Linked DNA regions of Rhodopseudomonas sp. BAL398. The protein of the gene in region 2 interacts with the protein of the main gene of each other region in a pairwise test. Links are inferred from orthologs where the notes say so. Each region holds a gene or a part of one and is shown on either strand. Other genes may lie near its edges.

Region 1 (4,902 bases), 1.2 Mb from region 2 along the record:
CGCAGACGCCCGGCGGCGTGCGGGTCGCAGCAATTGCGGTGGTCAATGCGGTCGGCAGCGTCACCGTCGGCGATGGGCCGTGGTTCTGGGCCGCGCCGTTCGAGCAGGATGGCGAATTCGGCGGCCATGGCCTGCCGCCCTCCTTCACGCCGCCGATGCTGGCGATGCGGCTGAAGGGCGTGGCCACCGCGCAGGAGAGCACCACGCTGGTCGCCGTGGTCACCGATGCGCAGCTGACCAAGCCGCAGGCCAAGCGGCTGGCGATGATCGCCCAGACCGGGATGGCGCGGGCGATCTATCCGGTGCATGCGCCGCTGGATGGCGACGTGGTGTTCGCCGCGGCGACCGGCGCCAAGCCGATCGACCCATTGGTCGGGCTCACCGAATTGGGGATGCTCGCAGCCAACACCGTGGCGCGGGCGATCGCGCGCGGCGTCTATGAGGCGACCGCGCTGCCCTTTGCCGGCGCGCAGCCGGCCTGGCGGGATCGCTACTGAGCTTGCAGGCGCCGTCTTGCCGCGGCGCGAGCCGCAGGCGAGCGAGCCCGGTCTCGGCGACGCGCACGGCCATACCGCAAGGTTCCGGGTTCGCTCACAGCTTCGCTGTTCGCGCCCCGGAATGACGAGGCTGGACTTAGTCGGACGCTACGCGCTGACCGAGACCGAGGAGCCGGACGCCTTCGCGGCCGCGTCGGCCTGGCGCTGGATCAGTTTCTCGATGAAATTATACGATGAACTGGCGCTGGACGACGCCGAATTGCTGGCGGCCGATGTCATCGAGACCTTGGAGCCGTCCGCATAGGTCAACGACGTGGTGGTGGTGCCGTCGCTGTTGGTCGTGGTCGAACTGGAGGAGCCGGCCAACGCTTGCAGCGGATCGGAACTGCCGGCCGTACCGGAATCATCCGCCTTGCGGTGATGCGCATGGCCCTTGACCACCGCCGCCAATTCCTTGGCGCTGACCGAGCCGTCGCCATCGGTGTCGAGCTTGCCGAACACCTTGTCGGCCGCGGCCGTATTGGTGCCGCCGGCGCCGAGCTTGTCCTCGAATTCCGCCTTGGTGATCTTGCCGTCGGAATTGGCGTCGAGTTCACCGAACAGGGCTTTGAGTGTTTCGGACAGGCTGGCCGTGCCGCCTGATTCTGTCGACGCCGTCGAGGTGGTGTTGGACTGGCCCTGCATCGCCAGCAGCGCGCTCATGGTTTCCGGCGACAGCCCGCCCGATGCCGTCGAGCTGCCGGTGCTCGTGGACGAGGTGGAATCGCCGGACGAGATCAGCTCGGCCGGGTTGAATTCCTTCTTCGCCCCGGCATTGACGCCGGTGGTCGCCTTGGATTTCGACGACGCGGTCAGCGCGTCGAGCATCGATGACATCGCGCTGATGGCAGGAAGCGCAGCTAGCATGGCGAAACTCCAAAGGCCGCCGATCGCGGCCGATATTCATCACCAGCTACTTAGCAATCGCCGTGCCATGCGAGGTGCGCTTGTAAACACTCGGCTTTTCCCGCAAGCGCCGGCCCGCCGACCGGGAAATTTCTGCCGCCACGGCAGATTTTGCCAGTTGCAGCGCGGCAAAATCCGGCCTTTGCCGGCGCGCATTGCCCCGGCGGGGGGCGCATGTTAGCGAGGATTTCCCCGCAATTCCGGAATCGTGCCCATGTCCCAGTTCGCGCCCCGCCCCCTCGTCATCGCGCCCTCGATCCTGGCGTCGGATTTCTCCAAGCTCGGCGAAGAAGTCCGCGCGGTCGATCAGGCCGGCTGCGACTGGATCCATCTCGACGTGATGGACGGCCATTTCGTGCCGAATATTTCCTACGGCCCCGACGTCATCAAGGCGATGCGGCCGCATACCAAGAAGATCTTCGACGCCCATCTGATGATCGCGCCGTGCGATCCCTATCTCGAAGCCTTCGCCAAGGCCGGCTGCGACCACATCACCGTCCACGCCGAGGCCGGCCCGCATCTGCATCGCTCATTGCAGGCGATCCGCGCGCTCGGCAAGAAGGCCGGCGTCTCGCTCAATCCCGGCACGCCCGCCAGCGCCATCGAATATGTCATCGACCTGATCGATCTGGTGCTGGTGATGTCGGTCAATCCCGGCTTCGGCGGCCAGGCCTTCATCCCCTCGGCCATCGGCAAGATCCAGGACATCCGCGCCATGACCGCCGGCCGCCCGATCGACATCGAAGTCGACGGCGGCGTCACCGACAAGGTCTCCGGCCAATTGGCCGCCGCCGGCGCCAACGCCTTCGTCGCCGGCTCCGCGGTGTTCAAGGGCGGCACGATGGAAAGCTACAAGGCAAATATCGACGGCATCAGAAATGCGGCGCTGCTGGCACGGGGCGAGGCGATTTAGGCGGAAGACCAAACACTCGAACTTTTTCTCAAGGACAGATCATTAGAGCCCGCAATAGCGGGTTGCGGAAATTGAGCGGCCAATACTAAGAAGGGGAGCACATTCGTTCTGTGAAAGAGAACCCGCTGAACCATGGCCGCATTTGCATCTACTGTTTGCAGCGCAAGGCTTCAGCAGACTTTTCACTTGAGCACATTATTCCCCGCTTTATGGGCGGTAACGGTACATGCGCAGACGCCACCACCCGTGAGGTTTGCCGCAAATGCAATTCCCTGATGGGCCGTTTCGTTGACGCCCCAGTTGCAAAGGGATTTTTTCAAAACTCGATTGAAAATCGCGCTTGGCAGCATTGCCTGGACTTCGATGAAGCATCAGGCAACGTATTTCCTTTGACCTACTTTGGAAAATCGAAGGAAATCACATTTGGGCCGGACGAAGAAGTGGAAGTCTGGCTTTGCCCAGACGGCGGAACAGTTTGGCACATACATACAAAACAACCCGAAGATTACGACGCAATGGCCGGCGGAGATCCTTTCCTCAGCAGGAAAGATGCGGCGAGTCGAGTTTATGCCTTCAACGCATCTCCGCATCCCTATTGGCTTTTCTCCAATTTTAAATCGGTTACAGCTCATTTCTCAGACGAGCCAATTTTCCTCGGTGCAGACTCCGACATTGAAGATCAGCTGTTAAATTCACGAACCGGAGGGAAACTGTGCAAGAAAGATGCGATTGCACTACGTGAAAGGGATTTCATCAGAGCTCTACTAGATAAAGGCGGACGACTAGGACATGAATTGAAGTTGGACCTTCTTTTTGATATTCGATTTCTGGCTAAACTTGCATTGGCGTTTGGATATCGATTACTCGGCGAGAGATTTGGACGACTTCAATACACGAACCGATTACGCAACTTACTCTGGACGCGCCGATCTGACATTCCGTCAACTAGTCACGACATTCGCATGATGTCTTATTTTCAGGGACTAGGCGAGAAATCGCCTATGAAATCGCTCTCGATTCCATTGGGATTTGTCTTCCTTCTATCATCTTTTAAGGAGGGGATAGTTTTGAGCATTGTGTTTCCGAGCGGGCACAGCACACAAGTTTCGATTACCGATCCAACCATTGACCCGGAGGCGATCTCGTTTGGGAGAACCTTTCAAGATCGCGTCCTCGTTTCGATACCTCAGTTAACGAAAATAATTGGGCCGTTTCGACCTATGGACTATATTGCGTGGGTGGGCGGCCAGCACAAAATACCTGAACTTGATCAACTTATGAACTCAATTACCATTCGAAGTTTGCTGCCTTCTTTGCGGTGATTTGCGTAGCCTGCATGCCGCAGTACTTGTCTGGTCGTCGCCACCACCACACATTTAGTAGCGAGAGACATTTAGTAGCGAGAGACATTTTGGGAGGTCTCAGCGAATGACCGAACAATTGCTCGTTGCCGTCGGAATGCCGTTGCTGATGCTGGCCATCGCCGTCGGCGTCGGCGCTTGGGCTCGAAGTTCAGCGCGACGAGCGCAACGACGCGAAGCGCTGCAGCCAATCAGCTCCGGTCCCAATCCACCCCGCAATTCGTAGCAAGCGTAGTAGCAAGCGTAGGGTGAGCAAAGGCGCCGTTGCGCCGTGCCCACGCGAAGCTCAGCAAGATCGGCTCGCTGCTGTGGGCGCGCTTCGCTTTGCCCACCTACGTACTACGTACTGCGTGCCCCGGACGCAGCGCAACGCGCCGCGCAGCGGCGTGGTGCGCTGCAGAGCCGGGGCCCCGCTGTTTGGGACGCCTGAAGCGGGGTCCCGGTTCTGCGGGGCAGCGCTGCGCGCTGCACCGCGCCCGGGACACGGGGGAAGTGGATTCGTTTCACATCACACGAACGACGTCGTTGCCGGGCTTGGCCCGGCAACCCATCCTCTTCGCGACAACAACTCTGATCCGGCGGCGCGCTCCGCGCGCGATGGATACGCGGGTCAAGCCCGCATATGACGTCTCGTTGTGCGACGTCAACCTGCGAGCGTTTGGTGAGCAAGCGTAGGGTGGGCAAGGCGCGCAGCGCCGTGCCCACAGATCGTTCGGACTACGTTGCCGCCGCGAGCGTGGGCACGCTGCGCTTTGCCCACCCTTGTATCAGCAATGACTGTTACGATCGGCCCGTTCCGTGAGGAATGGTCCGGCCCGGGCGGCCACCCGGACCGGACCGCCGGTCGTCGGATCGAAGCCCACCGCAGCCTTGAGGGCTGAAGTGTGTAGCAGGATCGCGATCGGCTCTTCATCTGACCCGGATGGTTGAAGGAACCATGGGTTCGGAAAACAAGGGAGGGTCGACGAAGATGTCCAAGACTAGCATGGCCAGCGCAGGAATCGATACCGGCAAACGCAAGCTCGATGTGGCGATCGACGACCGTCCGGAGCAGTTGCAGATCGAGAACTCCGCCGAGGGCCATCGTCGGCTGTCCTCTTGGCTGCGCCGACAAAAGATCGGCCGGGTCGGAATCGAAGCCAGCGGCGGCTATGAGCAGCCGGTGGTCGAGCAGCTCCGCGCCGAC
Region 2 (4,742 bases):
GACCCGGTGCTGCCCCATGTCGCCGAGGATTTTCAGGTCAGCATTGCCACCGCGGCCGGGCTGTCGGCGGCGCTGGCCTTCACCTTTGCGATCACTCAGCCGGTGCTGGGCGCTGCCGCCGATCTGTTCGGCAAAGCGCGGCTGATGGTGTTCTGTCTGGTCCTGCTCGGGATCGCCAACATTCTCGGCGCGATGACGTCGTCCTATACGCTGCTGCTGGCGACCCGGGTGCTCGGCGGGATCGGCGCGGGCGGGGTGTTTCCGGTGACGCTGAGCCTGACCAGCGATCTGGTCGGCCCGGACCGCCGGCAGGTCGCGATCAGCCGGGTGATGGCGGGGGCGATGACCGGAACGCTGCTCGGCGCCACGGCGTCCGGGATCATCGGCGATTTTCTCGGCTGGCGCGGTGTGCTGGCGGTGATGGGCGGGCTGGCGATCGTGGCCTCGGTCGCGGTGTCGGTCGGCTTCAAGGGCGCCGCGCTGGCGAAGCCCGCGGGCAAGGTCAATCTTGGCGTGCTCCGCCACGGCTATCGCACCATCTTCGCCAATCCGAATGCGCTGATCGTGTTCTCGGCGGTGTTCGTCGAGGGCTGCTGCGTGCTCGGCCTGTTTCCCTACGTTGCCTCGTTTCTGTTCGACCTCGGCGTCAGCAGCCTGTCGATCGCCGGCCTGGTGCTGGCGTGTTTTGCCTTTGGCGGATTGTTCTACACCGCGTCGATCACCAGGATGCTGCCGCGGATCGGCGTCAACGGGATGATGATTGCAGGCGGCACGCTGATGGCCGCGCAAGTGGCGTTCGTCGCTTTCGGCCCGCCATGGCAGGTCCAGTGCCTGAGCTTCCTGCTGATGGGGTGGGGCTTCTACATGTTGCACGGGTCACTGCAGGTGTTCTCCAGCGAATTGTCGCAGGAAGCCCGCGCCACCGCGATGTCGCTGCATTCGTTCTTTTTCTTCATGGGCCAGACCGTGGGCCCGATCGCCTACGGCGTGGGAATATCCAATCTGGGCAAGCTGCCGACGCTGCTGCTGGCGGCCGCCGTGATCGCGATGCTGGGCCCGTTCTGCGCCCGCTTCCTGCGGTCGACCCGGCCGGTGGATGCGGCCTAGCCCCGCCCGCGATAGGGCGCCACGCCCTGTTCGGGAATCCACATGCCCTTGGGCAATTTGCCGGTCTGCCAGAACACGTCGATCGGAATGCCGCCGCGCGGATACCAGTAGCCGCCGATCCGCAGCCATTTCGGCTTGATCTCCGCGGCGATCCGCTTGCCGATCGCCACCGTGCAGTCCTCGTGGAAGGCGCCGTGGTTGCGGAAGCTGGCGATATAGAGCTTCAGCGATTTCGACTCCAACAGCCAGGCGCCGGGCACGTAATCGATCATCAGATGGGCGAAGTCGGGCTGGCCGGTGACCGGGCACAGCGAGGTGAATTCCGGCGCGGTGAAGCGCACCAGATAATTGGTGTCGGCCTGCGGGTTGGGGACCCGGTCGAGCCGGGCGGCCTCCGGCGTGGCGGGCCATTCGACCGCGCGGCCGAGCTGAAGATTGGCGGGTTTCGGGGTTTTGCTGGGCGTTTTCGACATCGTGGTCTCCGTTGCTGCCGTCTTAGCCAATAGTCATGGCCGCGTCACGCGGTCCGGTCTCGGCCTTTTCCCGCCGGAAGCCTTGCTGTAGAAGCAGCGCCAACCGTCTTCCCCAACTCCCCATGAGGCTCCCATGACCGCCATCGTCGACATCATCGGCCGCGAAATCCTTGACAGCCGCGGCAATCCGACCGTCGAGGTCGATGTGGTGCTGGAGGACGGATCGATGGGCCGCGCCGCGGTGCCGTCCGGCGCCTCCACCGGCGTGCATGAAGCCGTCGAATTGCGCGACGGCGACAAGGGCCGCTATTTCGGCAAGGGCGTGCTGAAGGCGGTCGAGGCCGTCAATGGCGAATTGTTCGATGCGCTGGGCGGCATGGATGCCGAGCAGCAGGTCCAGATCGACCAGGTGATGATCGAACTCGACGGCACCCCGAACAAGAGCCGGCTCGGCGCCAACGCGATTCTGGGCGTGTCGCTGGCGGTCGCCAAGGCGGCGGCGGAATCCTTCGACATGCCGCTGTACCGCTATGTCGGCGGCACCTCGGCCCGCACGTTGCCGGTGCCGATGATGAACATCATCAATGGCGGCGCGCATGCCGACAATCCGATCGATTTCCAGGAATTCATGATCATGCCGATCGGCGCGCCGAGCTTCTCGGAAGCGCTGCGGATGGGCGTCGAAGTGTTCCACACTTTAAAGAAATCGCTGCACGACGAAGGCCACAACACCAATGTGGGCGACGAGGGCGGTTTCGCGCCGAACCTGAAATCGGCCGACGAGGCGCTCAGCTATGTGATGAAGGCGATCGAGAAGGCCGGCTATCGGCCCGGCGAGGATATCGCGCTGGCGCTCGATCCGGCATCCAGCGAATTCTTCAAGAACGGCGCCTATGTGTATGAGGGCGAGAACAAGACCCGCTCGATCGAGGAGCAGGCGAAATATCTCGGCGAGCTGGCGGCGCGCTATCCGATCGTCTCGATCGAGGACGGCATGGCCGAGGACGATTTCGACGGCTGGAAGCAGGTCACCGATCTGATTGGCAACAAGTGCCAGCTGGTCGGCGACGACCTGTTCGTCACCAATGTCGAGCGGCTGGCCGACGGCATCAAGAACGGCCGTGCCAATTCGATCCTGATCAAGGTCAACCAGATCGGCACCCTGACCGAAACGCTGAGCGCCATCGAAATGGCCTACAAGGCCGGCTATACCGCGGTGATGTCGCATCGCTCCGGCGAGACCGAGGATTCCACCATCGCCGACCTCGCAGTCGCCAGCAATTGCGGGCAGATCAAGACCGGCTCACTGGCGCGTTCCGACCGCACCGCGAAATACAACCAGTTGCTGCGGATCGAGCAGGAACTCGGCAGCCAGGCGATCTTCGCCGGGCGAGGGGCCTTGAAGGCGTTTCGCTGACGCACGATCAATTGATCGCGCCCGCTTGAACCCTGCGCGCGGTTGCACCAAGGTGCGGCCGCGAACAACGATAGGGAGATTGCGCGTGGGCACCGACAGCAACACTGGACTTCAACTGCGCTCGCTGATCAAGGCGAGCGGCGAACTCGAAGTGTCGCTGACGCCCGTGCCAATTCCCGAGCCCGGCGCCGACGAGGTGCTGGTGCGAGTCGAGGCCACGCCGCTCAATCCGTCCGATCTCGGCCTGCTGTTCGGGGCCGCCGACATGAGCACCGCGAAGGCGTCCGGCACCGCTGGCGCGCCGGTGATCAGCGCAAAGGTCCCGGACGCTGCGATGAAGGCGATGGCCGGCCGGCTCGACGAGCCGATGCCGGTCGGCAATGAGGGCGCCGGCACCGTGATCAAGGCCGGGTCGTCGGTCGCCGCACAACAGCTGCTCGGCAAGACCGTGGCGATGATCGGCGGCGCGATGTATGCGCAATATCGGCTGATGAATGCCGCCGACTGCCTGCTGCTGCCGGTCGGCACCACCCCGGCCGAAGGCGCATCCTGCTTCGTCAATCCGCTGACCGCGCTCGGCATGGTCGAGACGATGCGGCGCGAGGATCACAAGGCGCTGGTGCATACTGCGGCGGCGTCGAATCTCGGCCAGATGCTCAACAAGATCTGCCTCAAGGACGGCATCGATCTGGTCAACATCGTGCGCAGCGACGCGCAGGCCGAGATCCTGCGCAAGATCGGCGCCAAATACGTCGTCAACTCGACCGCGCCGAACTTCACCGACGACCTCACCGCGGCGCTGGAGCAGACCGGCGCCACTATCGCGTTCGACGCGATCGGCGGCGGCAGGCTGGCCGGCCAGATCCTGACCGGCATGGAGATCGCCGCCAACAAATCGGCCAAGATCTACAGCCGCTACGGGTCCAGCGTACACAAGCAGGTCTATATCTATGGCAGCCTCGATCCCGGGCCGATCGAGCTCAACCGCGCCTTCGGCATGGCCTGGGGCGTCGGCGGCTGGCTGCTGTTCAACTTCCTGCAGAAGATCGGTGCGGATGAAGCCGCCAAGCTGCGCGCGCGCGTCGCCGCCGAAATCAAGACCACCTTCGCCAGCCACTACACGCGCGTCGTTTCGTTGCAGGAGGTCTTGTCGCTCGACAATATCGCGATCTACAACAAGCGCGCGACCGGCGAGAAGTTCTTGATCGATCCGAGCAAGGGCTGAGCGTTAGCGCTCGGCGAGTGCCAGCTTGGCGCCGAGCGCGACGAACGCCGCGGCAAAGCTGCGGCGCATCCAGGCCAGCACCCGCGGCCGCGAGATGACATGCTCGCGGACCGCGGCGGCGAACAGCCCGTAGCCGACGAACACCACGAATGTCATCAGCATGAAAACGAAGCTGAGCGCGAACATCCGTCCCAATGGATGGGTTTCATCGGCGCTGACGAATTGCGGCAGGAACGCCAGGAAGAAGATCGACAGTTTCGGATTGAGGATGTTGACCAGGATGCCGGTGACGGCGAGCTGGACGTCCGAGCGCGCGCTCACCTCATTGTCGACCTTGAGCGCGCCGCGCTCGCGTAGCGTATTCCACGCCATGTAGAGCAGATATGCGACGCCGAGATATTTGAAGGTCTGGAACGCCAGCGCGCTGGTGTGCAGCAGCGCCGCCAATCCCAGGATCGCCGCCAGCATATGCGGCACGATGCCGAGGGTGCAGCCGAAGGCCGCCACCGCGCTGGCCCGG

Evidence for each region.
Region 1: the proteins of eno (region 2) and rpe interact in binary tests that used the Escherichia coli proteins (3 or more experiments, as listed by UniProt). The link is inferred for Rhodopseudomonas sp. BAL398 from one-to-one orthologs.

Annotation. Positions count from the first base shown.
Region 1 is NZ_CP133111.1:2,483,229-2,488,130, forward strand. Bases 517-3,505 are described here. They hold rpe (ribulose-phosphate 3-epimerase), read left to right. Parts: upstream 517-1,656; coding sequence 1,657-2,355; downstream 2,356-3,505. Other genes in these bases: RBJ75_RS11850 (EF-hand domain-containing protein), read right to left, coding at 645-1,403; RBJ75_RS11860 (HNH endonuclease), read left to right, coding at 2,466-3,505. In the rest of the region: RBJ75_RS11845 (P1 family peptidase), read left to right, coding at 1-497; more of RBJ75_RS11860, read left to right, coding at 3,506-3,677; RBJ75_RS11865 (IS110 family transposase), read left to right, coding at 4,687-4,902. UniProt on the Escherichia coli protein: Catalyzes the reversible epimerization of D-ribulose 5-phosphate to D-xylulose 5-phosphate.
Region 2 is NZ_CP133111.1:1,291,262-1,296,003, reverse strand. What follows is about bases 1,027-3,855. They hold eno (phosphopyruvate hydratase), read left to right. Parts: upstream 1,027-1,713; coding sequence 1,714-2,997; downstream 2,998-3,855. Other genes in these bases: RBJ75_RS06150 (zinc-binding dehydrogenase), read left to right, coding at 3,083-3,855; queF (preQ(1) synthase), read right to left, coding at 1,104-1,580; RBJ75_RS06165 (MFS transporter), read left to right, coding at 1,027-1,107. Outside these bases: more of RBJ75_RS06165, read left to right, coding at 1-1,026; more of RBJ75_RS06150, read left to right, coding at 3,856-4,222; RBJ75_RS06145 (LysE family translocator), read right to left, coding at 4,226-4,742. UniProt on the Escherichia coli protein: Catalyzes the reversible conversion of 2-phosphoglycerate (2-PG) into phosphoenolpyruvate (PEP). It is essential for the degradation of carbohydrates via glycolysis.